DNA from 2 places in the Kyrpidia sp. genome. Region 1 is predicted to be linked to the other one. Evidence: predicted binding sites of a transcription regulator. Region 1 holds the regulator's gene; the other holds the start of a gene.
What was found. The regulator LexA, encoded in region 1, represses DNA repair genes until DNA is damaged. The targets are predictions, from matches to a motif close to CGAACATATGTTCG.

Region 1 (15,727 bases):
GACGTCGTGGAATGCGTAAGGGATATCCGGAATGACGGGACGTACCCCATGGAGTCCCGGGGAGCGATCCTCGCCCGGCGAGGCGACCGCGGCGTGGTGGTGGACCGGGGATGGTTTTTGCAGGATCGACTCGTTTATGCGGTTTATTTTTTATCCACCGGACGCATCGTCGGGTGCCTGGAGTCGGAGTTGAAGAAAATCGATGCTGTCGACGAGTCAGCCCAAACATGAAGAACGGCGCGCCGCCGACCTCGCCAGAAGGAAGGGGATGGGCGGCGCGTCATTATGTTTTGATGAAAATGTGGTATAGATCTCGGTGAAACAGTTTTCTGAATAAACACGCAGACCCCATATTTGGGGGATTTAAAGGTTGCGACGTATTCAGTTGTTCGGTGTGCGTTCTGTATGATCTTCAAATCCAGTATACGGGTCACGAGGCTATTCACGGTGTCACGGTGACTTTCGATAACTCTTTAACAGTCTCTTCAGGCGCCGGCGCCAATTCCCCGGTTGTGCTGAAATTACCGGACCTCGTTTTCCCGCTGGAAACAAGGTCAGTGCCGGTCAATGTAACCTGGGTGAAAGGTCAAACAACCGAATCTGCCGCGTTTACGCTTCACCCGAAAAATGGGTGAAAGACCTTGAAACGTATTGCCCCGCTTTTTTAGTTTACATAATGTACATTATCGGACTCAAAAAACCAGCAGAAGAAGGCCGTTTGTCGTCGTCAGCCCGACTGAAAACTTGCCTGCTGAGAGAAGCGGAATCCCCTTTTTTCTTGTTGTTCTCCCCGAGATTCATGGTGATGCGGGCAGTTCTTTGAGAACGTTCTCCAGTTTCGTGGCCGCATCGGACAGGGTTTTGACATCGAGTGGTTCTTCCTTGCTCCCCGCCTGGACGATGCCCAGAGGGTCTTCGATTTTGCTGTAGAGATCCGGCGTCTGTGACTTCACCGTGTTTTCGAAGGACTCCCATGCCTCTTCTATTTCCTTGGCGGATTGACTGACCCGATTTCGGTCTTGGGCTGTCAGGGCATCTCTGAAGTCCTGGAGGTATTTCTCCATACGGGTTTTGCCATCTGCCACGCTGACTTTGGACGGGGCTTCAGTCTGTTTTTCAGGGCTTTCGGAAGCGGTGCCGGCGGGTTGTCCCTGGGATGCTCCGCAACCGGCTGCTACGATCAAGGCCGCGATGGCGAGGGGAATGATGCAGTAACGCATGTCTCGATATCCTCCTTGTTTCAATGTTCCGCAGAAATGTTCCGGCGGAGACGTTGATCTTTAATCCGTGTCCACACGAGCCAACCCACTGCGGCAAGCAGCAGCGCCAATTGTGGGATGGTGCTTTGCCAGGTCGGGTACATGCCCAGAACGTCGATGCTGGGCAGGTAGGTTCCCGGCGTGGCCGGCAGGATCCCCCCCGCCTGGAGCTTATTTACCCCCACACCGACGAACTTGTAGCATAGGTAGAACACAAGGATACTTGAGAGCAAGAAAAAGGGTCGCACGGGGATGCGCAGACCTGCCACAAACATTAGCCCACCGAGGATGAGCAACATGGCGGCCCCCACGCCCAGTCCTAGCAAGAGGCCCCCGATGCCGAGGGAGGGGACCATGCCGATGTAAAAGAGTACCGTTTCGGTCCCCTCTCGAAAGACGGCTAAAAACGACAACACGACCAGGGAGACGAGACTGCCCCTCGCCAGGGCGCGGTCCGTTTTCTCCCGAATATACTGCTGCCACTTCGCGATGTTGGCGTTGCTGTGCAACCAATAACTGACATATAGCAACATGACGGCGGCAAACAAAGCGGTCCATCCGCCGATCAGCGCATTGTTGTCGCCAAAGGTGCCGCTGGTGAAAAGAATTTGGACCAGAACAGCCAGAATAACGCTGACCGCGATCCCTCCCGCGACGCCCGTCCAGACCCACCTCTGTTTGTCCGGATGACCGGACCGACGCAAAAACGCCAGGAGAGCGACGACTATCAGCATCGCCTCTAACCCTTCCCGAAGCAGGATCAGAGCGGCGTCAAAGAAGGTATAAGAGGTGGTGCCGGACAGCGGAGCGAGCCGATTCTCCATGCGCTCGATCACCTGCTGGGCATCCTCGATGTCGGGAGGATTTTTGGTCAAAAGAGCTTTCGCGGTGACGATATCCTGCTCCATCGGCCCGTAGACGTCTGGGGATTTGGCCAGGACCAATCCTTCCACGTCGATCCACGACATCTGCACGCGATCGATGGTTTCGGCCGCCTGGGTTGCCTGGCCCTGGCGGATTTGTTCCTGGGCTTGTTGCAACAGGTTCACCAAGGTGGCCACCTTGGCCTTACCGCTCGTGGAACGCGGTTCATCAGCCGAGTAACCGCCCTCGATGAATTTACGCAAGGTATCCTGCACGGCGGTCAGGGAGTGCTCCACTTGATCTGGTTTTCCCTGGGCGAAGGATAGTTGCACCTGCCCCATAGCGTCCTCGATGTCTTTGTATGCTTGGCGAGAGGTCTCCCTCACCCCATCTTCCTTGGCCAGCCAAACTTCCGTAAACTGGCGGTAGCTTTCCCTGGCGCCGTCCAGGTCCCCTTGTCGCGCCCGATCAAGGGCTTGGGCGACCCAGTCTTGGGCCTGCCGCATATCGTCCGCTGGAGCGGCCGCAATGTGCAAAGCTGAAGGGATGGCTAGGGCGAAGAGAAAACACATGGCCAACAGGATTCTCTTGATCAATCCTGCACACCTCTCTTTTTCTATGTTGGAAAAGGACTCTCACGAGCCTTCGCCTTCGGCAAGCGGAATTGAATATGAAAATTATTCTCATTTAGGAACCAAAAAAGATAGAGTTCCTTCTCTTCTTTCGATACTGAGAATTACAATTTTCCCATGCGTATATCACTATATCATGCTCGGAGAAAGGGTACAAGGGGGATCTTTATCGCAGAGCGACGGAGTAATGAGGACTGTGGCGACCCCATCTTGCCACCCGTCCGCAATTTGGGTAAAGTGAAGCTATCGAGAAGAAAGTGCCCTGCCGAAAGTATACCCAGGGCACAGGCAGAAACGGGGGTGCGATGTTCACCATGCGAATCACTTCTTATTTCGATTATAATTGCGTGTTTTGTTATATCGGTCGATATCGCCTGCGGGAGGCCGCAAACAGGGCCGGTGTGTCCATCGAATGGGTGGCCTGGGCAATGCCCGAGGATGCTTCTCCCCCGCCAAAACCGGATGACTACCGGGAGGGCGTGAAGCGCTATGTCCAGGCGGCTTCTGAAGATCTGGGCCTCGACATCCGCCTCATGAGGGCAGTTGACACCCAGGATGCCCTCACCGGTATGTATTACGCCCGGGAACAGGGCGTTGAGGAGCCGTATCACCAGCAGGTCTTTGATGCCCGGTTTTTGAAAGGATTGGATGTGTCGGACCGCAAAGTTCTGACAGAATGTGCAGAAGCCGCCGGGCTGTCCGGGGATGGCTATTGGAATGCTTTGGATCAGGAGAAGTATCGCATGCAGTTACAGGCGGATTTCCAGCGCGCGGCACATGCGCGAATCTGGACCATCCCGGTTTATGAAGCGGATCACCGCCGGTTGGAGGTTCATCACTTTGACCAGCTGCCCACCGCCGATGGGCTGACCGAATGGATCCAACTCATCGGAACGAAGGCGGAAGGTTGATTTTGTCAGCGGCGTCCGCGCCTTTGGCGCTCAACGGCTCCTAGATACCGATTCGGGTTCTTCATTGCGAGGCGGGCAAGTGAAGAATCATGCCCGGATAAAGGGTGCCCTCCCCCGTCAAGTGGTTGAGCTGGCGCAACTGATAGATCCACTCCCTCACATCCACATCGGGTCCCGCGTACTGTGACGCGATGCTCCATAGGGTGTCCCCTTCGTATACCATGATGGTTCTGTCCTCTCCCGCTTCAGCCCTGGGATGGTGGTGCAGCAAAACTCCTCCCGCTGTCCCCAGCCCCATGACAACAAGAAGCCCCGTCACAAACACGGCCCGATTCCACGCCCGGTTTGCCCGCGCCAATCTGCCCCGGTGGCGGCTAGGGTAGGCTCGGGCCCCGGCCTTCCGTGGATCCACCCTGAAACGGATCGCTTGCGCCTTCTCGTTTTCGGCCGATCTCCTCAGAGGCGTACCCATCTCCTCTCTCCCCCTCTCCCTAGGTATCTGTTGTCTCTGTCAGCATGTTGGGACGACAATCGCCCAGAGAGCCAGCTCGTCCCCCCATCTCTATGCTTCGAATGCGACAGAGAGAACGAAACGAATGTTCGTATTTAGTGTAGATGGAACAAACGTTTGTGTCAAGGGTTTTCGAATCATGTCGGGAAGAGAATAAGGCGCGGCATTCAGGTGTTCTCTGACTCTCGATAATCTGTCAGATCAAGGAGACAAGACCGCTCCTTTTTTCGGCAAATATACGTTTGTTTTCTTGGCAGATTGGGTGTATCATAGAAACATGAAAATTCTCAAGCCCTTTCACTGTCGACTGGAACCGACAAGAGAACAGGCCCAGTGTCTCACTCGATACCGGGGATGTGCGCGGTTTGTCTGGAACAAGGCGCTCACTTTGCAGAAGAGGCGGCTGAAAGCCGGGTACCCCCTGTTGTCGTATGGAGAGTTGGCCAGACTCCTGACGCTGTGGAGGCACAGCGAGGAATACGGGTTTTTCGCCAGTGCACCCGTACATCCCTTGCAATGCGCTGGCATCGATTCACCGGCCGATGGTTCGGGACGGGTTTCCTGGAACGAAGGCGCTTGACCCGCGATTATCCGTCCCGACGGTGTGCAGGTACGGGAGAGCAGCGCTTTGATGGTGGGAGACCCGGAGACAGAACGGATCTTCCTCCGGAGATCGTGGGACAGCTGAGAGATGGGCGCCGTGCCCCTGTAAAGCTCATGCCCCAAAAGGTGAGCGTTGGTTCAAAGTCCAGTTTGCGAGATCCGTGCAGGATCCACCCATGAGAAGAGGTGATGTTCGTGAAATTGTCAAGAAGGCAGCAGGATATCCTCGATTTCATCAAGAAAGAAGTGAGAGAGAAAGGCTATCCTCCTTCCGTTCGGGAGATCGGCGAGGCAGTGAACTTGTCTTCCAGTGCCACCGTCCATCGTCACTTGGGTCGGCTAGAGCAGATGGGGTACATCCGCCGGGATCCGACGAAACCCAGAGCCATTGAAATTCTGGAGGAGGATGCACAAACGGTCGGGCCGGTCACCATGGCTCCAGTGGTGGGCCGGGTTACCGCGGGGTTGCCGATCACCGCTGTCGAAAACATCGAAGATTATTTTCCCCTCCCTGCGTCCTGGACCGGGGGAGACCCCGTCTTCTTGCTCCGAGTGGTCGGCGACAGCATGATTGAGGCCGGGATTTTTGACGGTGACTTGGTGGTGGTTCGCCAGCAACCCACCGCCGAAAACGGCGACATTGTTGTGGCGATGACAGATGAAGGCGAAGCCACGGTGAAGCGATTCTACCAGGAGAAAGATCGCATTCGCCTTCAGCCGGAGAATTCCACCATGACCCCACTCTATTACAAGACTGTGACAATTCTCGGCCTCGTGATCGGTCTCTACCGTTCGATTCGATGAAGTAGTAGAATGAAGAGAGATGGTTTCAGCTCAGTCTAAGAACAGGAGGACGTCAGTGTGAAGAGATGGCAAGGCATGACTCTGGCTGCCCTACCGGTGGTTCTCGGCCTCGTTTTTATCATCGGAGTATTTGCCAACTGGTTCCCCATTCAAACGGGACGGTCGACCGAGGCCACGGCGAGCGGTTCGGGGTCAGGGGGTAGCTCCGGACCCGTTGATACGAGCGACCCGGGCGCACAGATTTTCTCTCAATCCTGCGCGAGTTGCCACGGAGCGAATTTGGAAGGTCAGACTGGGCCCAAGCTTCTTGGCATCGGGAGCAAGATGAACGAGGCGCAACTGGTGGAGTATATCAACAATCCGAAGCCGGTAGCCGGTTATCCACCGATTATGCCTCCCAAAGGCGGACTCCAGTCCGATGACCAAGTCAAGCAAGTGGCTGCCTGGTTGGCGAAGCAAAAGTAACGCAGAACTTCATCAATAGGCAACAACCCCTGCAGAGTGTTGCAGGGGTTGTTTACTCCATTGGCTCGTCTCCTTTAAGGCGAGCTTCCACGTCTTTTGTTTTACGGCACCGATCAATACAGGTTCAAGTACTGGTCCCGCTCCCAGGGATGGACGGCGGTGCGGAACATATCCCACTCAATCAATTTCGCCTCGACAAAATGTGTAAACGCGTGTTCCCCCAGGGCATTGACGATGACTTCATCCCGGCTCAGCTCATCCAGAGCTTCTTTCAAACTGGCAGGCAGCGTCAAAATCCCAGCCTGCACGCGTTCGCTTTCCGTCATAACGTAAATGTTGCGATTGACCGGCTCCGGCAAGGGCATGCGGTTGCGGATTCCATCCAGTCCCGCAGCCAGCATGGCCGCCAAGGCGAGGTACGGATTGGCCGACGGGTCTGGGCTGCGCACTTCGATCCGGGTGCTCAAGCCCCGGGAAGCGGGCACTCGCACCAAGGGACTCCGATTCTGGAACGACCACGCGATGTAAACCGGCGCCTCGTATCCTGGCACCAAGCGCTTGTAAGAGTTCACCGTAGGGTTGGCGATGGCGGTGAACGCCCGAGCATGGGCGAGGATTCCGGCCAAGTACTGTTTCGCCGTTTCACTCAAGCCAAACTCGTCCCGTTCATCGTAGAACGCATTCTCGCTCCCCTGGAACAGGGATTGATGGGTGTGCATGCCGGATCCGTTAATCCCGAACACCGGTTTTGGCATGAAGGTGGCGTGCAGACCGAGCTGCCGGGCGATCGTCTTGACCACCAACTTAAAGGTCATGATATTGTCCGCCGCCGACACGGCATCGGCATATTTAAAATCGATTTCATGCTGGCCAGGCGCCACCTCGTGATGGGAGGCCTCGATTTCAAAGCCCATCTGTTCCAACGCCAATACGATCTCCCGGCGGCAGTTTTCCCCCAAGTCTACCGGAGCCAGATCAAAGTATCCCCCTTGATCGTTCACTTCGGTGGTGGGATTTCCGGACTCGTCCATCTTAAATAAGAAAAACTCCGGTTCCGGCCCGACGTTCATGGTGGAGAAACCCATGTCCTGGGCTTGGCGCAGGACTCGTTTGAGAATTCCCCGGGGATCTCCGGGGAAGGGAGTGCCGTCCGGAAGGTAAATATCGCAAATCAACCGGGCCACTCGCCCTCCGTCTCCCCCGATCCAGGGAAATATTAGCCAAGTGTTGAGATCCGGATACAAATACATGTCCGATTCCTCGATGCGGACGAAACCTTCGATCGAAGAACCGTCGAACATGATCTTGTTGTCCAGGGCTTTGGGCAACTGACTCACCGGGATTTCGACGTTTTTGATAATACCGAGCAAGTCAGTAAATTGGAGGCGAATATAACGGACGTTCTCTTCTTTCACCATTCGCATAATGTCTTCACGTGTGTACTGGCGTGGCATCGATGGACTCCTTTCTTCTCTTCACAGATATGTAACAAAACGATTCCCCGCCCTCTGACAGGGAATCGTCTCGCTCTTTAACGGAAAAACCGGGAGAGCTCGCCTTGGATCAGCGACGCCGGTCTACCCGGTCGCTCCAATTGGGCGATGAGCTCTTTTTTCAGCAACTCGTGCAAGTCCCGGTCCGTGAGGTTGCGATTCCCTTCCACCGCAAGTCGCTCTTCCTTCGGAAGGTCTTCGACATCAGTGGGTTTTTCGGCCGGTCCCAAGGCCTTTTTAATCCCCGCGATATTCAGACCTTGATCGATCAGTTTCTTGATCTCGAGCAAGCGTTCGACGTCCCGGAAAGAAAAAAGGCGCTGATTGCCCTTGGTGCGAATGGGTTGAATCAATCCCTGCTGTTCGTAATACCGAATCTGCCGAGCGCTCAACTCGGTCAACTTCTGTACGATCCCGATGGGAAAGAGGGCCAAATTGCGCCGCACATCATCTGACATACGCGATCATCCCCTTTGGCTTCCGATACTGATCACCACTGATCACGGGGTTCACGGACGGGGAATGCACTCATTTTCTCACTCATTATACCCCCAGGGGCGCAAAGTTGTCAACTCGATGTGAGTTAACGTAACTGTTAGGCCCGCTCACTTTTAGGGAGAAAGCCGGAGGAACGCAAGGACTGAGCCGCGTGCAGATAAGCAAGTTTACCGTGTTCGTAGGTTAAACCACCCTGGACAAAAACCCGGTACGGGGGGCGCATCGGGGCATCCGCAGACAGTTCCAGGGATCCGCCTTGGACGAAGGTCCCCGCGGCCATGACCACTGGGTCGGGATACCCGGGCATGGCCCAGGGCTCGGGGACGACGTAGGAATCCACCGGAGATGCGGACTGGATGGCCTGGCAGAACGTCAGCACGGCCTCCGCCGAGGGCAGATCGAACTGCTGGACCAGATCGCTTCGGGGATCATTCCACCGGGGCCGGGTTGGAAAGCCCAACGTTTCAAAAAGGGCGGCACCGAACACTGCGGATTGAAGCGCCTGGGAAACCACGTGAGGGGCGAGGAAAAATCCCTGGTAAAACAGGCGCCATTCCACGCCCGTCGGCCCGGCCTCTTCCCCCACTCCCGGGGCTGTCAAGCGGCAAGCGGCCGCATGGACGAGATCTTTTCGCCCAACCACGTACCCGCCGGTGGGCGCCAATCCCCCTCCAGGATTTTTGATCAACGAGCCCGCGGCCAAGTCTGCCCCAACTTCAGTGGGTTCCCGGGTTTCGGTGAACTCTCCGTAGCAGTTGTCCACGAGAACCACCGCATCCGGTTGGATTTTTTTGACCAAGGAGATGGCCTGTTCGAGCTCGTCCACCGAAAGCGCCCGGCGACCCGAATAACCCCCGGAGCGCTGCAACACCACCATACGAACGGGGGCCGCGGACAGTACCTTCTCTAACGCTTCCAGGTCCACCCGGTTATCCGATGTCAAATCCACCTGTGTATAGGTTATCCCCCACTCCACCAATGTACCCTCACTTTGACCGGTTCCCTTCCCGATCACGGTGCGCAACGTGTCATACGGCTCTCCGGTTGCATAGACCAACCGATCCCCGGGGCGAAGAACGCCATACAGTGCCAGGGCCAGCGCATGGGTCCCGGACACGATCTGAGGGCGCACCAAAGCGGCCTCCGCCCCGAAGACACGGGCATAAATGCCATCGAGAATTTCGCGGCCCCGGTCGTTGTACCCATATCCCGTCGATCCCCGCAGGTGCACATCGGCGACGCGGTAGTGCCGAAAAGCTTCCAGTACCCGCTCTTGATTCATCATGGCCGTGCGTTCAATGGCGCGGCGGCGCCGGGCAATCCGGTCTTCGATTGTTTCTGCGATCCGCGTGAAATCCTCCTGGCGATCGCTGTGTGGACCTTCTGTGTGAATGGTGCTCACCTCATTGCTGATAACGCGGCCCGTGAACTCCGCAATTCCGGGCCCCATGTTCCGGATTCTATCATAAACGGGTGACGAGGTGTCTTCGCATTTCGCGCCCGTCAAGCGGAATGTTTACAGACCTCTCGCAACCATTGTACCACCGGTGTAAAGCCCGTGCGATAAAGAGACGACACCACGAAGATCGGAATATCTTCCCCGTGTTTCAGAAGCATCTCCGCCGCCCGGGCCGCGCCAGGCAAGTCGATTTTGTTCCCGATGACGACGTAATGGGACGTTTGCCTGCCCACTTCCATCAGCGTACGATCGACATCACTCAGTTGAAAGCCCTGGGCCGCGGTGCGCCCGAGGTCGACGACGTGAAACCAGATCCTGCTCTCCGACAGACACCGAAGAGACTCTCCCATATGTTGTCGAAGTTGTGTGTCGGGATGGATATCCGCCACCAAACCCGCCGTATCGACAAGCCGCAATTTGATCCAAGGGTGCCAGCGCCGTACCGCGGCGTCCACCCATTGCGGTTCTTGGGTCTTGTGCCGCCCGAAGGCGCACAGCCGCCGGCGGGCTTCTTCCACGGCTAACCGCTCCTTGACGGTGCGTCCCCGCTGATCCATCCGGCGAATGGGCAGCTTGCGGCCGGCGAGCAGAGCCCCCAGTTGTAGCCAGAACATGGTTTTTCCAGCGGCAGTGATGCCGACCACCGTCCCCTGTATCCTCACCTCTCCCCCACCTCCCAGGTGAAATCCTCGGCCTGAAGAGTCATCAACGCCTCCCGGTCCGGGATTCCTTCTCGGAGGAGGCGGCGGGCCTGGCGGCGCTCGGCGCGTTCTAAGACGTTGCGGACCAGGCGGGCGTTGCCAAAGCGGGCGTTACCAAAACAAGTTCCGGCGGCGGTTTGTTCGCTCAACCAGGCGCTGAGCCGGCGCCGGGCGTCAGGAGAGAGCCGATACTCCCGTTCGGCCAACATGCGGTCGGCGATGGCGAGAAGTTCGTCGGCCGAGTAATCGTCGAAATGCAATTGGATCGGAAACCTGGAAGGAAGCCCAGGATTCAGGCGTAAGAATGCCTCCATTTCCCGAGGGTATCCGGCGAGCACCACGACCAGGTCGGTCCGGTGGTCCTCTGCGGCCTTCACCAGCGTGTCGACCGCCTCTCGGCCAAAATCTTTAGAGCCTCCCCGGGCCAGGGAATAGGCTTCATCCACGAACAGTACCCCTCCCAGGGCGCGCTGGATTTGTTCCCGGGTCTTTTGGGCCGTGTGGCCGATATATTCACCCACTAAGTCGGCGCGCTCTACCTCGACCAGTTGTCCCTTGCTGAGGATTCCGAAACGATGCAGCCATTTGGCCATAAATCTGGCCATGGTCGTTTTTCCCGTCCCGGGATTGCCCTGGAAAATCATGTGCCAGACCACGGGTTCCGCCTTGAGGTTCAGCTCCTCCCGGCGCCTTTGAATTTCCGCGAAAGCAAAGGCCTCGTGAAGGACATTTTTGAGGCGGTGAAGGCCGATAAACCGGTTTAACTCGTCGAGCATCTCGCGGAAAAGATCTTCGTAGGAATCCGCTGATGTCCTCTTGGCCCCGTCTTCCGCAGTTTTCACCGTTGGAAGCCGGGAATGCCCCAAGTCGACGACCTGTGTCGTCGATTTGGCCGGCTGAAAGTGCTCAGGGGTACGGGACGGGAACGCATAGAGCTGTCGCAGGGCTTCGGCAAGCGCCAACTCCCCCTGGACATACCGATTAAGGATTCGTTCCGCGGCAGGACTTGGTCGTTTCCCCGTCTTGTTCACGGCAACTCCCCCTCGCGCTTGTTGCTGCAGTGTATGCGCGAGGCTGGAGATGGGTGAATGCCTAGATCCACCGTCGCGGACCGCGGACGGAAGGCGGAAGAGGATCCGACAGCAGGTCAGTCTGACATGTCGAAATCTCGTTCTTCCCCGTAGCCCAGAATCACTACCCGGGTATGGGGGTCATCCTGCAGGAGTTCGGCGAGCTCCTCGTCCCGGCCCATCATCGCGTTAACAGCCGGCACATTTTGCACCAGGTTCTGCCACACGTCCTTCCGGGCGGCAGTTGCTTCCGTCGGAAACGTGTGGCTCGGTATGACGTATCGGACCCGCAAAAGGTTTCGCACCGCATAGGCGGCCTCTCTCGGTCCCATCGTAAAATGCCCGGATGCAGAAAGAATGGCGATTTTCGGTTCGTATAAATCCTGGATGAGCTTCATGTCCATGGTAATCGCGGTGTCACCGGAATGATAGACTGTATGATCACCGGTGAATTCCAACACGTATCCGGCTGACTCTCCAGCGTAAATTGGGTTCCCTTCCGTTTCTCGGTAAGACGAGGTATGGCGAGCCGGAACCATTGTTGCCGTTACACCCTCCAACGCCACACTGCCTCCAAGATTAATCGGGTAAACGTTCTGAAATCCTTCCCGTGTCAAAAGCATCCCGAGTTCATATTGGCACACCACAAGTACTTCGGGGTTTGCCTGCTTTAGTAACGACAGTCCGCTCACGTGGTCGAAGTGACCATGCGTGAGTAAGACGCCATCGACACTTTGCAAGAATTCCGTTTGTGTGTACTTCTCCGGGCAACCCGGATTCAAATCGAAGAACGGATCAATGAGATACCGCTTTCCGCCTCGTGTAGCGAAGGCATACATCGCGTGGCCAAGACGCAAGATTTTCATGACCACCCCTCCTAAAACGCAGTTGATCTGTTCATTTATGATTAGAGCAAAAAGCGGGGTATAACCCCGCTGGAGCAAGATGGTCGGACGTCTTCTCAGGCCAACCAGCTGAAGGGATAGCCCGAATCTTCGCATTCCCGGGCATGCGTAGAGACGGTCAATGGCCGGAAGGTGTCGACCATGACTGCCAGCTCATTCGTTTCCCGCTGACCAATACTCGCCTCGATTTTTCCGGGTTGGGGTCCGTGGACCACCCCCCGGGGATGGAGTGTTAGGGATCCGGGTTCAATGCCTTTACGGCTCATGAATTCGCCGTGCACATAATACAACACCTCGTCCGAGTCGATGTTGCTGTGATAATACGGCGCCGGAATGGCCTCGGGGTGAAAGTCGTACAGTCGAGGGACAAATGAACAGACCACAAAGCCCGGCCCTTGAAATGTCTGATGAACCGGTGGCGGAAGATGGATTTTCCCTACTCGTGGTTCGAAGTCTTCAATGTGGAATGCCCAAGGGTACACATAGCCGTCCCAGCCGACAACGTCCAAAGGATGATGGGGTACCACAGCGCGGAAAATCTTCCCTTTCTGCCGAATGCGGATCTCGTGATCCCTCTGCTCATCATGGGTCACCAACCGATCCGGCACCCGGATATCCCTTTCGCAGAAGGGTGCGTCTTCCATAAACTGCCCGTATTGATTCAAGTACCTCGACGGAGGTGCGATGGGACCCTTGGCCTCGATCACATAATGTACGTTATCGCCCTCGCCCAAGTTGAGCCGATACGTGGTGCCGACAGGAATGACCAGATAGTCTCCGGGGCCGAATCGCAACTCCCCGAATACGGATTCCAGCACCCCGGTGCCCTGGTGAACAAAGATCAGTTCATCGCCTTCGGCATTCCGGTAGAAATAGTTCATCGGCTCGGTGGGCTTCGCCAGGCAAATTCGTACATCATCGTTGAACAACAGAGGTAGCCTGCTTGCAACCGGATCCCCCGATGGTTTCAGCGCCGACGTTCGAAAATGGCGGTGGTGTCCGGGCTGATCGCTGCCCTCTTCATCCATCGGGACTTGGCCAATCATCTCATAATCTCTCGCTGCCGATGGTGTGTGCAGATGATAGAGAATCGATTGAATCCCCGAAAATCCCTGGGTGCCAAACACCTCTTCGAGGTACAGACCTCCTTTGGGATTGCGAAACTGGATGTGGCGTTTCTTCGGCACAATACCGAGTTTGTGATAAAAGGGCATCACGGCTCTCCCCTTTTCCTTTCATTTCAATCAACCGTCATTCAACAACGGTGTTACTCAGCGACCCCAGTCCGGTAATTGTCAACATTACGGTGTCCCCCACTTGCAGCCACGGATGCGTTTCTGGACCCAGTTCCAGGATGCATCCAGAGCCTACAGTGCCCGATCCGATCAGTTCTCCGGGCTCCAGGCGCACGCCCTGCGAGGCCCGAGAAATCATTTGCGGAAACGTGAAGTAAATATCTTTCAAATTCCCTTTTGAGTAGACTTCCCCGTTGACCGTGGCTGTCATTTCCAAATCATAGCGATCGCCGATTCGGTATGGTTCGAGCTCATCGGGGGTGACTAACCACGGGCCTAGAGACGTAGCAAAATCTTTCCCTTTGGCCGGACCCAGCCCCACCTTCATCTCCGCCCGCTGGACGTCTCTGGCGCTCCAATCGTTGAGAATCATGTAGCCCGCGATCATGGATTCGGCTTCTTCCGGAGATACGTCGATCCCCCCTTTCCCCAGGACGCAGGCCGTCTCCAGTTCATAGTCCAGCATGGTTGTATAAGGCGGACGCCGAACGGGTTCTCCCGGCCCGAGTAAGGCATTCGGATTGGAGAAGTAAAAGACAGGGAATTCGTACCACTCCGGAACGACGTCCAGACCCCGACGAGCCCGGGCGTTTCGCACGTGCTCTTCAAACGCGTAAAAATCGCGAAATGTCGAAGGTTGCACCGGAGGGCCGAGGTGGACGGTGTCCGCAGAATGCAAAAGCGGTCCAAGGAACTGATGCGCCTGCTCTCCCGGTTCCGCTTGCGCCCCCCAGTTTGCCATGCGTTCCCGCATGAGGGTGTCGATCGTCCGGATCACCGGCAGCCACAGGTCCCAACGTTGGAGCACCTGATACATGGTTTTCGGAAAGATGGTCGGGGAAATATCCACAATACCTTCCTCCCTGCCCCAGTAAAGGGACAACTCCATGTCCACCACCCACCGGTCTGATAGTATCCACCCGGGCCGGAGGGGGGCAAAATGAGCCGTTTGATAGGAGACAAACTTCACCGGGCTTTACCTCCTTCACCAGCCTGCGGGGGAGTCGGCCGCACCAGCGAGAAAATCGATTCCACCCGGCAATAGTCGGCGCCAGCCAGGCGTCCCACGGGATCAAATCGGTGCAGGTCGATTTTTCCGTCCCGATACAGCGCATCGTCGACAAAGAGGTGGATCACTTCCCCCACGATCAAATCGGCATTCGGACCGCGCCCCAAGGGAATCATGGTTTCCAATCGACACTCCATGCGGATTCGGGCCTTTGCAATCCCCGGCACGTTGATTTTTCGGCTCGGGACGAGATCGATTCCCACCACCTCCACCTCGCTGACGTTCGGCGGGTAGTCCGCGGAGCAGGCGTTGGCCACGGCGACGAGATCCCGGTGTACGGCATTGACCACGAACTCTCCGGTCTCTGAAATGTTGCGCGCGCTATCTTTCATGACCCCGCCCCGCCGCATGATCGAAAGGGTGATCATGGGCGGATCCGAGGCTGCCACGTTGAAAAAGCTGAACGGTGCCGCGTTGACCAAGCCGTCTCTTCCCCTGGTGGTCACGAATGCGATCGGGCGGGGCAGCACCGCTCCGATCAGGAGCTTGTAATTGTGTTGGCGATCGAACCTCGCGGGATCCAGTTCCATTACTGCACCTCCTCCTGCACGGTCTTCTAACGCAGGGCAGGAATGACGTGCTTTGCGAACAATTCGAGGGATTGCATGACTTTTCGATGTTCCAGGGCGCCGAAATTCATGAGGGCCATAAAGTGGTTTACCCCAATTGCCCGATAGCGCTGAATCTGTTCAACGACTTCATCGGGGCTGCCGAAGATCGCCTGTTCCCTGGCCCGCAAATCTTCGTACTGGATGTTCTTTCCGTATTTGCGGGTGCGCAAATACAGATTGATGGCTTCTTTTGCGTTAGCTTCTGCTTCGGCCAGGGATGGCGCGACATGGACATGAAAGGCCACCGGAAGTTCCAATTGCTCGGGGTCTCCGTGTCCATGGGATCGAAAATGTTCTTTGTACGTCCGAATGACCTCGGCCAGCTCTTCCCGGGAATTGCTGTTCACGTACGCGATGCCCATGATCCGGTGTCCCATGCGAGCGATGTGTTTGACTCCCTCTTGGCGAAGAGATGCCACCCACAATTCCGGGTGCGGACGTTGAACCGGGACCACGTTTAACCGGATCTCCGGATATTGGAAATAAGGCCCCTCATGGGAGAAAGTCTCCCCTCTCCATGCTTTCAGCAGCACATCCAGTGCATCGTTGAACCGCAGCGCCTTGTCTCCCATCGGTA
Region 2 (15,727 bases), on a different contig from region 1:
GGGCTATCTGTTTCAGGCGGCGGCCGCCCTGAGACGGCGAAAATTCGAATTCGCCGCCTGGATGGTGTACGAGGTGGGCAAAAACTGGGCCGAAGCGGATGCCGATGTGGCCGAGGCGATTGATTTTCTGGAGTATTACGGCCGGGAGGCCATCCGCCTGGGGAAGGGCGCGTCCCTTGTGCCGTACCCCGGCGAGGACAACCGCATGACCTACATTCCCCTCGGCGTTGGCGCCATCATCGCCCCGTGGAATTTTCCCGTGGCCATCCTGGTGGGGATGAGCTCGGCCGCTTTGGTGACGGGAAATCCGGTGATCATCAAACCCTCCAGCCAGGCGCCGGTGGTGGCGGCCAAATGGGTGGAGCTGCTGGAGGAGATCGGGGTTCCGGCGGGTGTGGTGCAATATCTGCCCGGCCCGGGCGGCGCGGTGGGGGATGCCCTGGTGGACCATCCCGGCGTGCGGTTCGTGAATTTTACCGGGTCCAAAGAGGTCGGGCTGCGGATCGTGCAGCGGGCGGCAACTCCGGCTCCCGGGTGCCGGTGGATCAAGCGGGTGGTGGCCGAGATGGGGGGCAAGGACGGGATCATCGTGGACGAAACGGCGGATCTGGCTGCGGCGGTGCAGGGGATTCTCACGTCGGCCTTTGGTTTTCAGGGGCAAAAATGCTCGGCCGGTTCCCGGGCGATCGTGGTGCGGTCGGTCTACGACGAGGTGGTGGAGCGGCTGCGGGAAGGCGTTAAGCAGTGGACGGTGGGAAAGCCCGCGGACAACGCCCCGATGGGTCCGGTGATTGACGAGTCCGCGTATCGGAAGATATTGCATTATATGGAGATCGGCCGGGAGGAGGGGCGTCTGGTGGCCGGGGGCGGGCCGGCGGAAGGGCCGGGATTCTATTTGCAACCGACGATTTTCGCCGAGGTCCACCCCAAAGCCCGGATCGCCCAGGAGGAAATTTTCGGGCCGGTGCTGGCGGTGATCCCCGCGGAGAACTTTGAGGAGGCCGTGGAGATTTTCAATGATACGGAATACGGCTTGACCGGTTCATTGTACACCCGCCGCCGGGATCGGGTGGAATATGTGCGGGAGCACATGTTCTGCGGCAACCTCTACATCAACCGCAAATGCACCGGGGCGCTGGTGGGGGTGCATCCGTTCGGGGGATTCAACATGTCCGGGACCGATTCGAAGGCGGGCGGGCCGGATTATCTGCTCCTCTTCACCCAGGCGAAAGCGGTCTCGGAGGTGCTGTAGCCGGTTGAAGGAGGCTCGGAAAGGTTGATATACTGGGTGCCGCGACGGGGGAGGAGTGTGCGAGGACTGCGGACGGGCGTCGGGAAGCGGCTTCAGCCTCCCCGTGCCGTCCCGGGTCCCGGTACGGCCCCGGGTCCCCGTACCGCTCCAGGTCACCGTACCGCCGCCCGGGCCATGCTGCCGACCGGCTCCCCGTACCGCTGCCTGGAGTTGGGCCTGATCGCCGTCGCAGGACCTCCTCTCATCCGGGCCCACCGGAGACAGGCCAACCGGGGCGAACCGAAGTCACTGAGATAAACAAAGGGGGGCGAGTCGTTGTCTGTTCTCACGCGAAAAAAACCGATCGACCAGTTGTCGGAACACGCTCTCTCTGACACGGGGCTCAAACGGGTGTTGGGGCCATGGTCTCTCACCGCCATCGGACTCGGCGGCATCATCGGTGTGGGTATTTTCGTATTGACGGGGATCGCCGCGGCAACCCAGGCGGGCCCCGGGGTGCTGTTATCTTTCGTGATCGCCGGGTTGGCCAGTGCCGCCGCAGCCCTCTGTTATGCCGAATTTGCCGGGATGATCCCCGTGGCGGGCAGCGCGTACACGTACAGCTACGCGGTGTTGGGAGAGCTTTTGGCCTGGATCATCGGTTGGGACTTGCTTTTGGAGTACACACTGGTGGTTGCCGTGGTGGCCATCGGTTGGTCAGGGTATCTTTCGTCCGTTCTTCACGAGCTGGGATGGACACTTCCCACCTGGGCCCAGGGGGCCCCCGGTACGGGACCGGGCCACGTTTTCGACCTCCTGGCGGCGCTCATCAACCTGGTCATCGCCGGGTTCTTGACCATCGGAATTCAGTGGGGATCGCGGTTTAACTCCCTGCTGGTGGGCATCAAATTGGCGATCATTCTACTCGTTATCGCTATCGGGGCGTTTTATGTCAACCCGGCGAATTGGCATCCGTTTCTTCCCTTTGGATTTGACGGAGTGGTGAAGGGAGCGGCGCTGGTCTTTTTTGCCGTCTTCGGCTATGACACTTTGACGACGGCGGCGGAGGAAGCCCGAAATCCCCAGAAGGACCTCCCCCGGGCCGTGATTTTCTCCCTGGCCATTGCCCTGGTGCTCTATATCGGCATGTCGTTGGTGCTGACCGGCATTGCGCCTTCATCCAGTTTGAACAACCCGGCTCCGGTGGCCAAGGCTTTCTCTGACCTGGGGAGGGCCAGGGGCCACATTTTCCGCATCCCACGGGTGGCCGCGGCCCGGGCCTCTCCACGCCCGCCACGGGTGAGGCATGCAACCCGTCCGACACGTCAGAGTGTTCCAGACCCTTGACCTTCCTCGGTACCCAGCACGCATCACCGGCCGCTTTCCAACTCCCTTTGAATTGCCTCGACCTGTTCCCGGGGCAGCTTCGTCAACCTGACCACCTTCTCCACATTGTCCCCCGCCTCCAGCATCGCCCGAGCTATCTCCCGCCGCGCCTCCCGATGCCCTTCCTCCCGGCCCTCCTTCCTACCTTCCTCCCGGCCTTCCTCTCGGCCTTCCCGTCTCGCTCCCTCGATATCCGCCATATACGTCTGCAACCCTTTCATCCGCTCCTCATACAGCCGCCGCGTCTCTTCGTCCTGACTTAAAAACTCCAACGTCGTCAGCGCCTTGCGCATCACCGGATCTCCCATCACCAACACCTCCAATTGTTCTCTCGTTTTCGCTGTCAAAAACAACATCCACTTCACGAGCCGCCTCTCCGTCCCGAGGGACTGCTCTTTCAACTTCGGCAACTCCACAAAGTGTATCTCCGCCAAGTCGGTCAACAGCAACCCCGTCTTGTCTTCCCGCAAGTGAAACGTCGAGTGATACGCCTGTTTCAATTTTACTATCAACTTCTATCAACCAATCATAAAGTTGACAGCAAAAGGAGTTTACGCTCTCCGAGAGGCTGGCTTTAACCCCGGCTTTCCGGCTGGCGGAAAAGCGGAGCCGAGCGTCTGGAGTCCCGCCCGAAACAGTCACGCCGTAAAGTCGAGGAGCGTCATCCGGCATCCGGAGGCCACCGTCTTCTTCCAGCTCCACGACGCTTCCAAACGGCGGGGTGGTCTTATCGCCATCAGGCTCCCACCTGAAGGACAGGGACGATTTGGCCAGCCAAAATGCCGTTTGCCGTGCATCTCAGCCCTAGCTACCCGGCGGCGCTCAGCTTCCCGGAGGGGAAACCTCATCGTCAAAGCCCGCTTCACGTGCAGCTCAGAAGCCAGCCGGCCGCACGTTCCGCCGGAGCTTTCTCCCGCCCGGGCCAATCCCCGCCCTTTCCCGGGAACATCCCGGGAGACTAAAAGGTTAATTGGCCTGTTGATAATAACGCTGGAGCAATATTTCTTTCACTCTTTTATACGGGGTGTAACGGGTTATCTCTTCGTCATGCAGCCTTTTTTTCAGGTTCATGGCTGCTACCTGGTCAGCATCGGCAGTAAAACCGCATTGGCGGCATTTGAAAATGTCACCATTGCGATTCTTGGCGTCAACCCACCCGCACTGCGGGCACTCCTGGCTGGAATAGGCCGCGTTTTGCGCTCCGGGGTCGGTGACGGAGTAGACGTAGTTCTTGTATTCCCGGCGCTCCTTGATGATGTTTCGCTGCCAGCCGCTCACCTTGCGGGAGAGGCCTTTGCTTTTGGCTTTGCCGCGCAGGTGGGCGAGGTCTTCGTAAGCGATGATCTGCGGCCGGCGTTCTTTGTAGAGTTCGTTAAACGCCCGGTTGATTTCGTTTTCGCACCTGGCCCGGTATCTTTTATTCCTTTTCGTCTGCTTGATCAGGCCCAGGTTGTGCCTTAGAATCCGCCGGGCTTTGTTGGGATCTTGCTCCAGGAATTTCCGGCGCAAGGCCCAGAGTTTTCCGCGTTTCCGGCTCTTGTCCAAAATATGGTCGGACATCTCCTGCAGGGCTTCGCCGTACTCGGGCCGGTACTTTTTGCCAGTATCATCGGTAAATACTTCCGTCACGCCCAGGTCGATGCCGGCTTCTTCCTCGCCGGACGGGCGGATTCGGGGTTCCCTGCTCAGGTGGATTTCCACCGCTTGTTCGTCCGGCAAGAGGACTACCCGCAGGTTGCCTCGCATGGCGTGTATCCCAGTCAAGGGTATGACCGCCCTTTCGCCGGGGGTTAATGTCGCTACGGCGATATACTGCCGCTTTCCCGTGTTAAATACCCTGTACATTTGCTGGTCTACCACGAAACTGCGGGCTTTTTTGACGCGGGGCCTTGTGCCTAAGATGCGGCGAAAGGCGCGCTTCAGATCATTTCTCACCTTGGCACGGCCCCCTGAGTCCAAACTTATTTTTTGATTAACCACGTCTTCATTAGTGAAAATCGCCTGGAGCCTCTTCCAATCCCGGCCGCGCTTTTCATCTCTATATAAAAGCCAGAAGGCGTAGTGCTTTTCTTCGTTAGACAGGCCTTCATGACGGTAAAGCCGCTCTTTGACCCCGACGATGGCGGCCTCCCACTGCCTCTCCAGGGTGAACAGGGCGTCGTCCAAAGCCAGCTTCCACTGGCGGGCCTGTAGCCCGAAAGGGCTGGTGAAACCGGCTGCAACCAGCTCGTCCCGCAGTCTGCGCTTTGCGCCTAAGTGATGCAGGTATTGGACGTGCCCGTATTTAACCAGAAAGGCGTCCTTCTGGCGGGCGTAGGCTTCTGCTGTTTGTGCGATTTTTATCCACTTATCCTTGTTCAGCGGCAGACTTTTCTGCTTGACCGTCTGTTGCACTGGCTAACGCCTCCCTCACCGTTTTGGTCAACTTGCGGGCTTTATAGGTCCTCTGGCCGTACAGCCGTGCCGCGAAATGCTGGACGATGCTGATCAGGTCTTTGGTCAACTCCTGGGCTGGGGACATGTCTTCGGCTTTGTTGACCACGAGGATTTCGCAGCCGAATTTGGCGAACAATTCCTCGAAGAAGTCGAATCCAAACCGCACCAGCCGGTCTTTATGGGCGACGATGACTGTTTTGACTTCTCCCCGGGTGACCATCCCGCACAACTTCAGGAAATTCTTGCGCTTGTAATTGAGGGCGGAGCCGACGTCGGAAAGTATTTCGTCCACAGCCAGCCCTTTGCCGGCGGCGAATTCCTTCAGATAATGCAACTGGTTTTCCAGATCGGGCTTTTGCCCTGAGGACGATACCCGGGCGTATAATACGATTTTTTGGGGTTCCTGGCGGTTCTTTATTCCCAGCGCGCGGTAAAACATTTCTTCCGTGTATCTTCTTTTATTGGTAGGCGTGCGCAGGGCGACCAATTTGCCTTCTTTGTCCCAGGCACGCAAGGTCGATACGCTGACCCCAATTTTTTCGGCGAATTCGCTCACTGTGTAAAGTTTCATAAAACATCACCTGATATTAGCTTATATCAGATAATGTTGGTTGACAACGCCTGTTTTGGATAATTGTTAAAAGAAAAGAAGCTGTTTCTAACCTCCGTCTCGATGTACCGAAAATCCACCACATTGATTGTCACAGCCTTCTGCAACGCATAGTAACTGTCGCCTTCCTTCAGTTGGCTCTGGAACAGCTTCGCCCAGTAGTACAGTGTTCGTTTTTCCATATCCTGGTGGTTCCACAACTGGACCTCGACGTTGATCAGCGTCCCGCTCTCCCGTCCGGGCTTTCACGTCCAGCACCGCCAACTTGTCCGACAGCGCTTCTTTTTCCAAAAACGGATTGAGGATCTCCACATCGGCGATCAGCGGTTCGCCCGAATCTTCAAACACAGAATTCAAAAAATGCGCCAGGACATCTTTGTTTTCCTCGGTGCCAAAAATCCGCTTAAAAACGAAGTCGACCTTGGGGCTCAACAGCTCCACCCGGCTCACCCCCGCCCCTTCTCCTTTCATTATAGCCTCTGATCCTTCGCCGTTCCATCCAAAAGGCCCGGCCGGACCAACCCGAATCCTCCCGAAGGCACAAGTCCCTAACAGTCTCCATCTGTCCGCTCCCAGTGGACAGCGAGTTCCGCAAAAGATGGACAAACACCCCCTCCCCATTTCGACAGGTCATATTCTTCCAGCCCGCCTTTTCCCCAAGCCCGAACCATCCTCACTACCCGAACAACCGCTGCCGCAACCACAACCGATCCCCTCGACCATCCTGACCGCACTATTCCGCACGCGACGGCTCCCGCCCGGCCATCCCCAACTTTTCAATCGCCACAACCCGCTCAAGCGGCACGGCCCTCCTCCCCGCGCCGTCCCCTGCCTCCAGATACACCCGGCCATTTCGCAAAACCGGAACCCCCTCCCACACCTCATCTTCATAGGGCCCAAACAGCGAGATCCTGACCCGGCTTCCCGTCCCCACGGCCTCCCCCAGGACATATTCGATCTCCGACCACCGATCCTCGGTCCACTCCGGCGCCCGACGCCGGCTGGCTTCCCGCTCCAGCCGTTCCGCCATCTCCCGATGCTCGGGCAGCGTCAGCCTCATCGCCGCAAAAAGATTCCCTTCCGTGATCCGCACTCGGCACCCTTCCTTTATTTACATAAAATGTCCGCCGATCTTTTGGCTGCGGTCCCGCAGTTGGCCTGCCGGCAACAGACTCGCCGCCCGCATGATACTCGTCTCTCCGAACCGGGCGCGAACTTGGTCATAGGCCTCGGACAGCCGCCTTCGTTTCGCCACGTCCTTAAACAGCGAAAGTTGCATCGTATCCGACTCGGGCTCCAGCAGATCCACCCCCACACTGACGGCCCGCACCCCGGACCCGTCCCACCAGCGATCCAACAATTGAATCACATGAGGATAAAAGTCCTCAGCCGCATTGAAAGCACGGCCCAGCGTCTTCGTCCGGCTGAAACCACCCTCGAACCTGGCGTATGTGAGGCTGAGACCCACCCGCCGGCCCTTCTGCCGGACGCTCCGCAACCGGGCGCACACCTCGTCCAACAACTCCAGAATCACCACCGCGATGTCCTCGCGTTCAGAAAAATCCCTGGGCAGGGTGATCCGGTGACTGAATCCCTTGTTCGGAGCAGCAAAGGCATCCGGGTCAATGGGGGAATCATCCAGGCCGTGACTCCACCGGTGAATGATCGTTCCCCACACCCCGAATCGCCGCCGCAAACGCGATTCCGGAATCGCCGCCACGTCCCCGATGGTCGTCGCGCCAAACTCACGGTCCAAGATTTCCGCCCGACGCTTCAACCCCCACATCTCATACACGGACAGGGAATGCAGCCGGGAGGACACATCTTTCTCCGTCCACCACACCACTCCGCTCGGCTCCTTCTTCGCCGCTCGATTGGCCATCTTCGCCATCCACTTATTCGGCGCCAAACCCACGCGACATCGGATGCGAAACAGGTCCCAAATCGTTTCTTTGAGTCTCCCCGACGCCGCGATGGGGTCCGGAAACAGGGCGGAGGGGTAGGGTAAGGCAAAGAACGCTTCATCCACGCTAAAGGGCTCGTGAAGGGGGAACATCTGCCGGATCGTATGATGAATTCGAACGCTCGTCTCCAGATACAACCGCATCCGCGGCTTGACCACCACGGCCTTTGGGCACATCCTCAGAGCCTCGCCCAGGTTCATGGCGGTGGACACCCCCGCCGCTTTCGCCGGAGGTGTCGCCGCAAGCACGATCCCAGAGCGGCGTTCAGGATCGCCGGCCACAATCAAAAGGGGATCTGTCTTATCGTCATCTTCCCGGCGATGTCCGGCAAACTCCGGTCGGCTCGCCGCCTCCACCGAGGCATAGAAACTTTGCATGTCCACCAAGCCATACACCCAAGTCACTCCGGGATCTCGCCCAACCATCTGCGCAATCCCCCTTCCACCTCGGCATAGAGCATGGGCGTCATGAACAGCGCTTCCTGGTGACGCTCGTTCACTTTATAGTGCACGCGGACATCCAGGGGACGGTTCTCCACCTCGATGACCGTCACCCCCCGGTCCCGCAACTCCTGTTTGACCGCCCTCATCTCCCGGGTCAGTTCCTTCTGAAGGTATTCGATCTGCAACATCCTGCGAATCAGCGCAGTGGGACGCATGGCCACCTCCACGTACAAACGTATGTTCCAGTTCCATTGTATACCCGAGGCCCGCCCGAATCAAGCACAAAAAGACCTTGGGACGGGCGGGTGCCCCTCAGGCCTCCCAAGGGCTCAAACGAGTATTTAGACAACGGAAATTGTGATATGATGAGTCCACATACAACAACAACGGTTCACAGGTGGATCCTACGAATCACAGGGAGGGACGGATGTTGAAAACAGACACTGGGGCGGCTCTTTTACATTCGAAACTGGACCTTCCACCTCAATTGGGCCATCCTGGCCATGGTGTTTCTCCCGTTCACCCTCTTGTCACTCTATCTGCCAATGGCCATCACGTTTTCCTGGACTATGCCCTTCCAAATTGGGATTCACTTGGCACCCTATTTTGAGTTTTTCCCAATGATCGCGGGATTCGGACTAATCAGCGGAATTTTGGGCGATCGCACGGGACATTCAGCCCATCCGTGAGCTGAATCTCATTGCCCTTTCCTGGCGGAAGATCGTCGGAGGATCGCAAAAATCTCCGGCGGCTCACATACCGCCCCATTTCATTTCCACAGAAGCACGGCCTTCGTCTCCACACGAGCCCGGCTCCCGGATCCTTCCCCGCATGCGCAGCTTCCGTCTGCCTCCCACTGCTTCGAACATGCTATAATGGCACTGCCATCCAAACATCCGGGAAGGGGATTCGTCATGCAAATGACACCAAGTGCCGCTCATTTGTTGAAGGCCTTTTTTCGTCCCTTAAAATGGGCTGCGGTCGCCGTCGCCTCGGTGACCCTTTTGATAGGCTGTGGACCTGCGGCATCGCCGCCTTATCAAGGACCCAGACCTGGCCAAGGACCTGTACCCAATCCGCCGGCCTCCAATCCACCCTTTGAGAATAAACTGCAGCAAAACGTCATCACCCCGAGCCCTGATTTTCAGCCGAGCCCAGCCCCCGTCGACCGAGTGACCGTCCTGTCCGCCGACGGAAAAGAGATGACTCTCGATCTCACCAAGCTACCCGTTTTGTTCCAGGCCTATTGGTGTCCCCACTGCCAGCGCACCCTCGTATTGCTGTACCAGCATCGGGACACCGTCCGGCAGCCGATCATCGTCTCCACCGGATTCGTTCCCGGCACCACCCTGAAAGAGGCCGTATCGTTGACCGAGCAGGAAGAGACGGCCCTGGGAGTTCATTTTCCCAGCATCTACTATCTCCTGGACAACAACGTGCGGTCCCGGGTTCTGCACCAATACCCGACCCTCTACTTCCCGAGCGGCGGAAAACCTCAGGTGATCACCGGAGAACGGACCCTGGAAATCTGGCAACGGGCGCTTTCCTCTAATTGATAGCCGGGGCTCCGGCACTGAATGGCGGATCAAAACCGGTTGCCGCTGTATGCCCCACTCTTTTGTTCCGGCCGGCCTTTCGGCACAATGCCCGTTTGGAGGCCCGTGAGAATTATCATCTTGAGCATCATTCTTGCAACCTCGGGCCACGGTCCGGCCGGCAATATGAATGGAGAAACAATCACCGCTTCCCATCGGCCGGTATCGCCGCGGCTGCAGATTGTTGCATCCCCACAACGTCAGTTAAAAACCTGGCAAACTCATCCCGCAGGTCCTCCCGCAGCAGAGCCACCTCCACAGAGGCGCGGAGCAGACCCATGGGATTGCCGATGTCGAACCGGCGCCCCTCAAAAGGCATCGCCCAGACCCCTTGCGTTCGGCACAGGACGTTCAGGCCGTCCGTCAACTGGATCTCGTTCCCTTTTCCCGGCGGCAGCTCATGGAGAATCGAAAAAATCTCCGGGGTGATAACATACCGTCCCATGATGGCGAGATTCGAAGGGGCTTCTTCCACCGCCGGCTTCTCCACCAAAGCTTTCGCACGATGGCCCCTCCCCTTTGGCCCCGGCCCGTCGGGATCCACAATCCCGTACCGGCTGACCTCGGCAGGCGGAACCTCCTGGACCCCGACCACCGTCCCACCGGTCTCCTCATAAAGGTCGATGAGCTGGGCGATACAGGGCCGCTCAGCAAACATCACGTCATCCCCGAGAAGCACCGCGAAAGGCTCATCTCCGACAAAACTCCGGGCGCAGGCCACCGCATGTCCCAATCCCCGGGGCTGCTTCTGGCGAATGTAATATACGTCCGCCAGTTCCGCGATCCGCCGGACCTCCTCCAGGGCTTTCTCATCCCCCTTGGCCTCGAGTTCCATCTCCAGCTCGATATTGCGATCAAAATGATCCTCAATGGCCCGCTTGTTCCTCCCGGTGATGATGATGATGTCCTCGATCCCCGCCGCCACCGCCTCTTCGACGATATACTGAATCGCAGGCTTGTCCACGATCGGCAGCATCTCTTTCGGCTGCGCTTTGGTCGCCGGCAACAGCCGGGTCCCCAAACCCGCCGCAGGAATGACGGCTTTCCGCACTGGCTTCAACAATTCCTGTCCAACCTCCTTCGAGCGCGCCGGCATAGACCCGCCGACACCCGGCGCCGGCCCCTCCGTACGATCATTGCGCGATTATGCCCGGCGCACGTTCCTTCCAGAGAGTCGGCAACGGCCGAGTACGGAGCCCATTATACCCGAACCGCTTTTGGAACAGAAGCCACCTCAGCCCCTGCATGGCGGACCTCCTCCGTGATTCGGTTGTCTGCACCGGGGAAGAAGCGGTGGAGACATGGAACGAGTGCTCCCCCGGGATCCGTGAACCGGGGGAGCGGCATGATCAGGTGTCCGGGCAACCCGCATTTAACTGTACTGAACCCGAATTTTGTCCCTCCCGTTGACAAACTGGTCCGCTCCCAAAGCGGCCACGCACCCGTCGGCGGCCGAAACCACCGCCTGCTTGGCGGGGGTGCGGCGGGCGTCGCCGCCGGCAAACACGCCCGGGACGTTCGTTCTCAACTGTTCGTCCACAACCACATACCCTTCCTCATCCCGCTCAACTTGGTCCATCAGAAAATCCGTCCCGGGTTTCATGCCGGCCAGATACAGGAAAACCCCGTCCACTTCCCACGTTTGTTCCCGCCGTTCGCCGTCCAGCACAACAATGCGCTCCACCGCATGGTCTCCCATTATCTCCTTGATGCGGTACCTCTTGTAAAGGCGTACGTTTGGCCTCTTTTCCAATCCCGACAGGTCCACTTCCCCCCTGAGTTCTGAACCCGGGATCAGCAAGCGGACTTCTTTACAGAATTTGGCCAGAACTTCCGCCTCGCGCACCGCTTCCTCACTGTCCCCGGCGACGGCGACCACCCGGTTTTCAAAAAACGCCGCATCGCACGTGGAACAATAGCTCACCCCCCGGCCGACAAATTCTTCTTCTCCTTTGATCTTGCCGGAAGGGGCTTTTGCGCCGACGGCGATCAACACACTTTTGGCGCGAATAACCCCTTCCGGAATGTGGACTTTCTTCTCATTCGGATTGGAAAAATCCACTGACAAAACCTGGGTGCGCACAAAGGTGGCCCCGAAGTCTTTGGCCTGAAGTTGCATCTCCGCAAGCAGTTCCCAACCGGTCATCGTTTTGCGGACCCCGGGATAGTTGGCAATCTTGTGAGTCAAAGCCAGGGTGCCGGACGCGGGAGCTTTGTCGATGACCAGGGTTTTCAACCGGCCTCTGGCCGCATACACCGCGGCCGAACTGCCGGCCGGGCCGCCGCCGATGGAGACGAAATCATACACTTCGTTCAATATCTCCAAAGTGACGGGCTGAAAAATATCCTCCGGCGGCACCGATTTCTCCGGTCCGGCTCCTACCTGATTCTCCGTTTTTTCCTCATGTTGCCCGGCGTCCGCCACCGCCTGTTGCTCCAACCCCAAAGCTTTGCGCATTTTTTCCGGTTGAAACCCGAGAATGAGTTTGCCGTTGATCAGGGTGGCGGGGGTACCGAAAATCTTTTTGGCTCTCAATTCATCAAAATATTCCTTGACTTTGGAGACATTCCTCTCTTCAAAGGGAATGTCCCATTCTGAGAGCTGCTCCTTGACCCTGTGGCAGTAGGGGCACCCCGTGCTCGTGTATACGATAACCTCCGTGGACATCCGTGTTCTCCCTCCCAATTACAGCAACGGGTCTCCCGGATTCCAATTGGCCGCGCACAATCCCCCGGATTGCAGCGCCTGCAACACCCGAAGAGTTTCTTCCACGCTGCGCCCCACATTGTTGTGGTGAACCACCTGGTATTTCACGATTCCTTCCGGATCGATGATGAACAGCCCGCGCAAGGCCACCCCTTCTTCTTCTATGAGAACACCGTAATTGCGGCTCACCTGTTTGGTGATGTCAGAGGCGAGAGGAAAGTGCAGGGGCCCGAGCCCGCCGTGCTCCCGAGGGGTGTTGATCCACGCCGCATGGGAATATTTACTGTCGATGCTGGCCCCCAACACTTGCGTGTCCAATGCCGCGAATTGTTCGTGGGCATCATTCAGCGCAGTGATCTCCGTGGGACAAACAAAGGTAAAATCAAGGGGATAGAAGAAAAATACCAACCATCTTCCCCTGTAATCGGACAGGGCCACTTTCCCGAAGTCCCTCCCGTTTCCGAGGGCCGTTTCCATGTTGAAATCCGGTGCGGGCTTTTCTATCAACGACATTGTCAACTCCATCTCCTCCTTAAAAAATGTTGGGATCATGATGGACTTAGATTAACAGATTATCTTATACAAGTCAATCTTAAATTATAATCAGTATAAATTTATCCCTGCCCCGGCCCAACTTCTCACCCGACACCGCTGCCAAACTCCTTTCTCAGCAGCGGAATCTCAACGATTTCTCCAAACCTTCTCCACCGTGCCATCAAAGTATGGCGCTAGAATGAAACCGCAATGTCCGGCTCACAGAGTGCCCCGATAGGGCCGTGAAATACCCTTGCCGTGGAGAAAGGAGTTGGAGTCTTTGAAGCGGGTTCGCAGAATTCATTTGTGGATCGGGCTTATCTCTTCGCTGTTCATATTCCTGGAGGCGCTGACAGGGCTTCTCTTGATGGAACCCCGATTAATCGGTGGGAATCCCCCTATCGAACAACGATTCGGTGACAGCGGAGGTTCGGCCGTGAATACCCAAAACATAGAAAGAGCCGTACAAGGGAACGGGGTTATTCCTCCCCGAGAAAGCGGGACGTTCCAGCGAGACCGAGAGAACTTTGGAATCATGGGGATTATTCGCGGCCTGCACGTGGGCCGCATCGGCAATGTCAACGTTTCATGGCTGACCGACCTCGTGGCCGTGGCGATGATATTGTTGTCCGGAACCGGCATTTATCTCTCGCTGAAGATTCTCAGGGCGGAAAGAAGGAGAAAGTTCACCCCGCAAAGCGAAGAAAACGGGGTTTGAACGGGCGAACCTCTTCCCGAGCGACACAGAAGCGAAGGCCCCGTAGGGAAACCGGCGGGGCAAATTCCCTTCGTGAGGGGCCTGCGTGAAATCGTGAACTCGGCCTGGAAATGGCAGCGCGCAGCAGGTGAAAAGTGAAGGAAAAGTCGCACGGACCAACAGCCGGTACAGTGGACGGGAGGAACTCGTGTGAAACGCTTTAAATGGAAAGGACATCACACCGTCCTTTTGGGAATATTGGCCTTATCGGCCATCCTGAACATCTATGGACTGAACCGCCAGGGCTACGGAAACGAATACTACGCCGCGGCGGTCAAAAGCATGCTTCTGAACTGGCACAACTTCTTTTTCAATTCCTTTGATCCGGGCGGATTTATCACCATTGACAAGCCCCCGGTAGGTTTCTGGATCCAGGTCCTGTTTGCATGGGTGTTCGGCTTTCACGGATGGGCCCTGATGCTTCCCCAGGCCCTGGCGGGCGTCGGTTCAGTGGCAATCCTGTATGCGCTGGTCCGGAGATATTTCGGAATTGCTGCGGGGCTCATCGCCGCCGCCGTGATGGCGCTCACCCCGATCGCCGTCGCCGTGGAACGGACAAACCAAGTGGACGGTACTCTCGTCTTTGTGATGTTGCTGGCGACCTGGTGCCTGTTCAGGGCTCTGGAAACGAAAAAATGGCGCTGGTTGTTGGGGGTCGCCCTGGCGGAGGGCATTGGTTTCAATGTGAAAATGCTGGAGGCTTATCTCATTCTTCCCGCCATCTATTTCGTGTACGCCGTGGCCGCAAAGATGGATTGGAAGAAGAAGCTTGTCCATCTCGCGGGAATGACGGCGGTTCTGCTCGCCGTTTCGTTTTCCTGGGCGGTGGTGGTGGATTTGACCCCCGCGGACCAGCGGCCCTATGTGGGGAGTTCCCAGACCAACAGCGTGATGGAGCTCATTTTCGGGTACAACGGCATCCAGCGATTGACCGGCGGCCCCAGGGGGGGCATGCATCCGGGGGGAGCAGCGCCTTGGAATCAATCGAGCGGGGATCAATTTGCGCAACGTCAACGCAACCCGGGCGCCGTTGGTCAGGATGGGCGCAACTGGGCCCAGGGCCCGTTCATGGGGGCAAATGGGTTTGCCGGCCCGGGCGGGAGAATGGCCCCGGGTGGACCGCCGTCTTCCGGGTTTGGGGATCCCCGGACGGGCTTCGTGCCGCAGGGCGGCGGCCTCGGTGGCAATCCGCCCGGCGGAGGAATGTTCGGGACTGGAACACCGGGACTGTTTCGTCTGTTTGAGCCATCGCTCAGCGGCCAAATCGCTTGGCTTTTGCCCATCGCGCTTCTGTCGGCCATCCGGTTGCTCCGGGGCGTTCGCTGGCGCCGGCCGCTCCGTCGCCGGGAGACAGCGGCCCTGTATTGGACGGCATGGTTATTGCCGATGATCGCGTTTTTCAGTGCCGCAACGTTTTTCCATCCGTATTACTTGATCACCTTGGCACCCGGTATCGCCGCCCTGACGGGTGCCGGATTAACCACCCTGTGGCGCGACTTCCGGGCGGGCGGACGGCGTCGCTGGTATTTGCCGGCGGTCATTCTCGTTGACTTGGCATTGCAATATAGAATCGTTTGGGATTATCCGGCGCTTCGCGGCGCACTAATCTTCGGGTCGGCCGCCGCCGTGCTCCTTTCCGCTGCAATCTTGTGGCGGGGCTCCAGATTCAGAGGGTGGAAGATCGCGGGAGCAGCCCTCGGCATCGCCTCGCTGCTCCTCGCGCCGGGATACTGGTCCCTGACCCCCGCCCTGTACGGGGTCAACGCCACAATGCCGCAGGCAGGCCCTCCTCGAAACGGGGCTTTCGGCGAAGGATCTTTTCCGAACAGATTCGGTTCCGGGATGTACCGAGGGTTTAGTGGCAGAACGCTTCCGAGCGGCTTCCCGCCGGGGGCCGACGGCGGCTTCAGCGGCGGGGGTCTGCCGAGCGGTTTCCCTCCGGGAGGCGCCAATGGGTTTGGCGGCGGAACTCCTCCAGACGGCTTCGGCCGCGGGATGTTGGGCGACAACCCCGCTCTGGTGGCCTACTTGGTCAAACACTATCAGGCATCGCCGGGTTCCTTC

Region 2: a site for LexA is predicted at 8,301-8,314, ahead of K6T64_RS06040 (YhjD family protein). Genes of this name have one in related genera too.

Annotation. Positions count from the first base shown of each region.
Region 1 is NZ_JAILZZ010000001.1:110,103-125,829, forward strand. It holds gene K6T64_RS00580 (nitrogen fixation protein NifZ) at 1-231, shown strand, start outside; gene K6T64_RS00585 (hypothetical protein) at 798-1,220, opposite strand; gene K6T64_RS00590 (FTR1 family iron permease) at 1,241-2,719, opposite strand; gene K6T64_RS00595 (DsbA family oxidoreductase) at 3,061-3,666, shown strand; gene K6T64_RS00600 (LysM peptidoglycan-binding domain-containing protein) at 3,728-4,138, opposite strand; gene K6T64_RS00605 (helix-turn-helix domain-containing protein) at 4,455-4,757, shown strand; gene lexA (transcriptional repressor LexA) at 4,970-5,584, shown strand; gene K6T64_RS00615 (c-type cytochrome) at 5,642-6,049, shown strand; gene glnA (type I glutamate--ammonia ligase) at 6,163-7,503, opposite strand; gene K6T64_RS00625 (MerR family transcriptional regulator) at 7,581-8,000, opposite strand; gene K6T64_RS00630 (methionine gamma-lyase family protein) at 8,138-9,490, opposite strand; gene K6T64_RS00635 (GTPase domain-containing protein) at 9,544-10,161, opposite strand; gene K6T64_RS00640 (AAA family ATPase) at 10,158-11,231, opposite strand; gene K6T64_RS00645 (metal-dependent hydrolase) at 11,348-12,136, opposite strand; gene K6T64_RS00650 (homogentisate 1,2-dioxygenase) at 12,232-13,389, opposite strand; gene K6T64_RS00655 (fumarylacetoacetate hydrolase family protein) at 13,427-14,440, opposite strand; gene K6T64_RS00660 (flavin reductase family protein) at 14,437-15,069, opposite strand; gene K6T64_RS00665 (LLM class flavin-dependent oxidoreductase) at 15,096-15,727, opposite strand, start outside.
Region 2 is NZ_JAILZZ010000010.1:53,544-69,270, reverse strand. It holds gene pruA (L-glutamate gamma-semialdehyde dehydrogenase) at 1-1,252, shown strand, start outside; gene K6T64_RS06075 (amino acid permease) at 1,568-2,578, shown strand; gene K6T64_RS06070 (Rpn family recombination-promoting nuclease/putative transposase) at 2,602-3,129, opposite strand; gene K6T64_RS06065 (zinc ribbon domain-containing protein) at 3,584-5,011, opposite strand; gene K6T64_RS06060 (IS607 family transposase) at 4,965-5,624, opposite strand; gene K6T64_RS16840 (PD-(D/E)XK nuclease family transposase) at 5,651-5,845, opposite strand; partial or broken gene K6T64_RS16835 (PD-(D/E)XK nuclease family transposase) at 5,958-6,134, opposite strand; gene K6T64_RS06050 (YolD-like family protein) at 6,397-6,756, opposite strand; gene K6T64_RS06045 (DNA polymerase IV) at 6,775-8,052, opposite strand; gene K6T64_RS06040 (YhjD family protein) at 8,028-8,285, opposite strand; gene K6T64_RS06035 (hypothetical protein) at 8,985-9,626, shown strand; gene galU (UTP--glucose-1-phosphate uridylyltransferase GalU) at 9,808-10,728, opposite strand; gene K6T64_RS06025 (FAD-dependent oxidoreductase) at 11,038-12,333, opposite strand; gene K6T64_RS06020 (peroxiredoxin) at 12,352-12,885, opposite strand; gene K6T64_RS06015 (PepSY-associated TM helix domain-containing protein) at 13,160-13,624, shown strand; gene K6T64_RS06010 (glycosyltransferase family 39 protein) at 13,814-15,727, shown strand, end outside.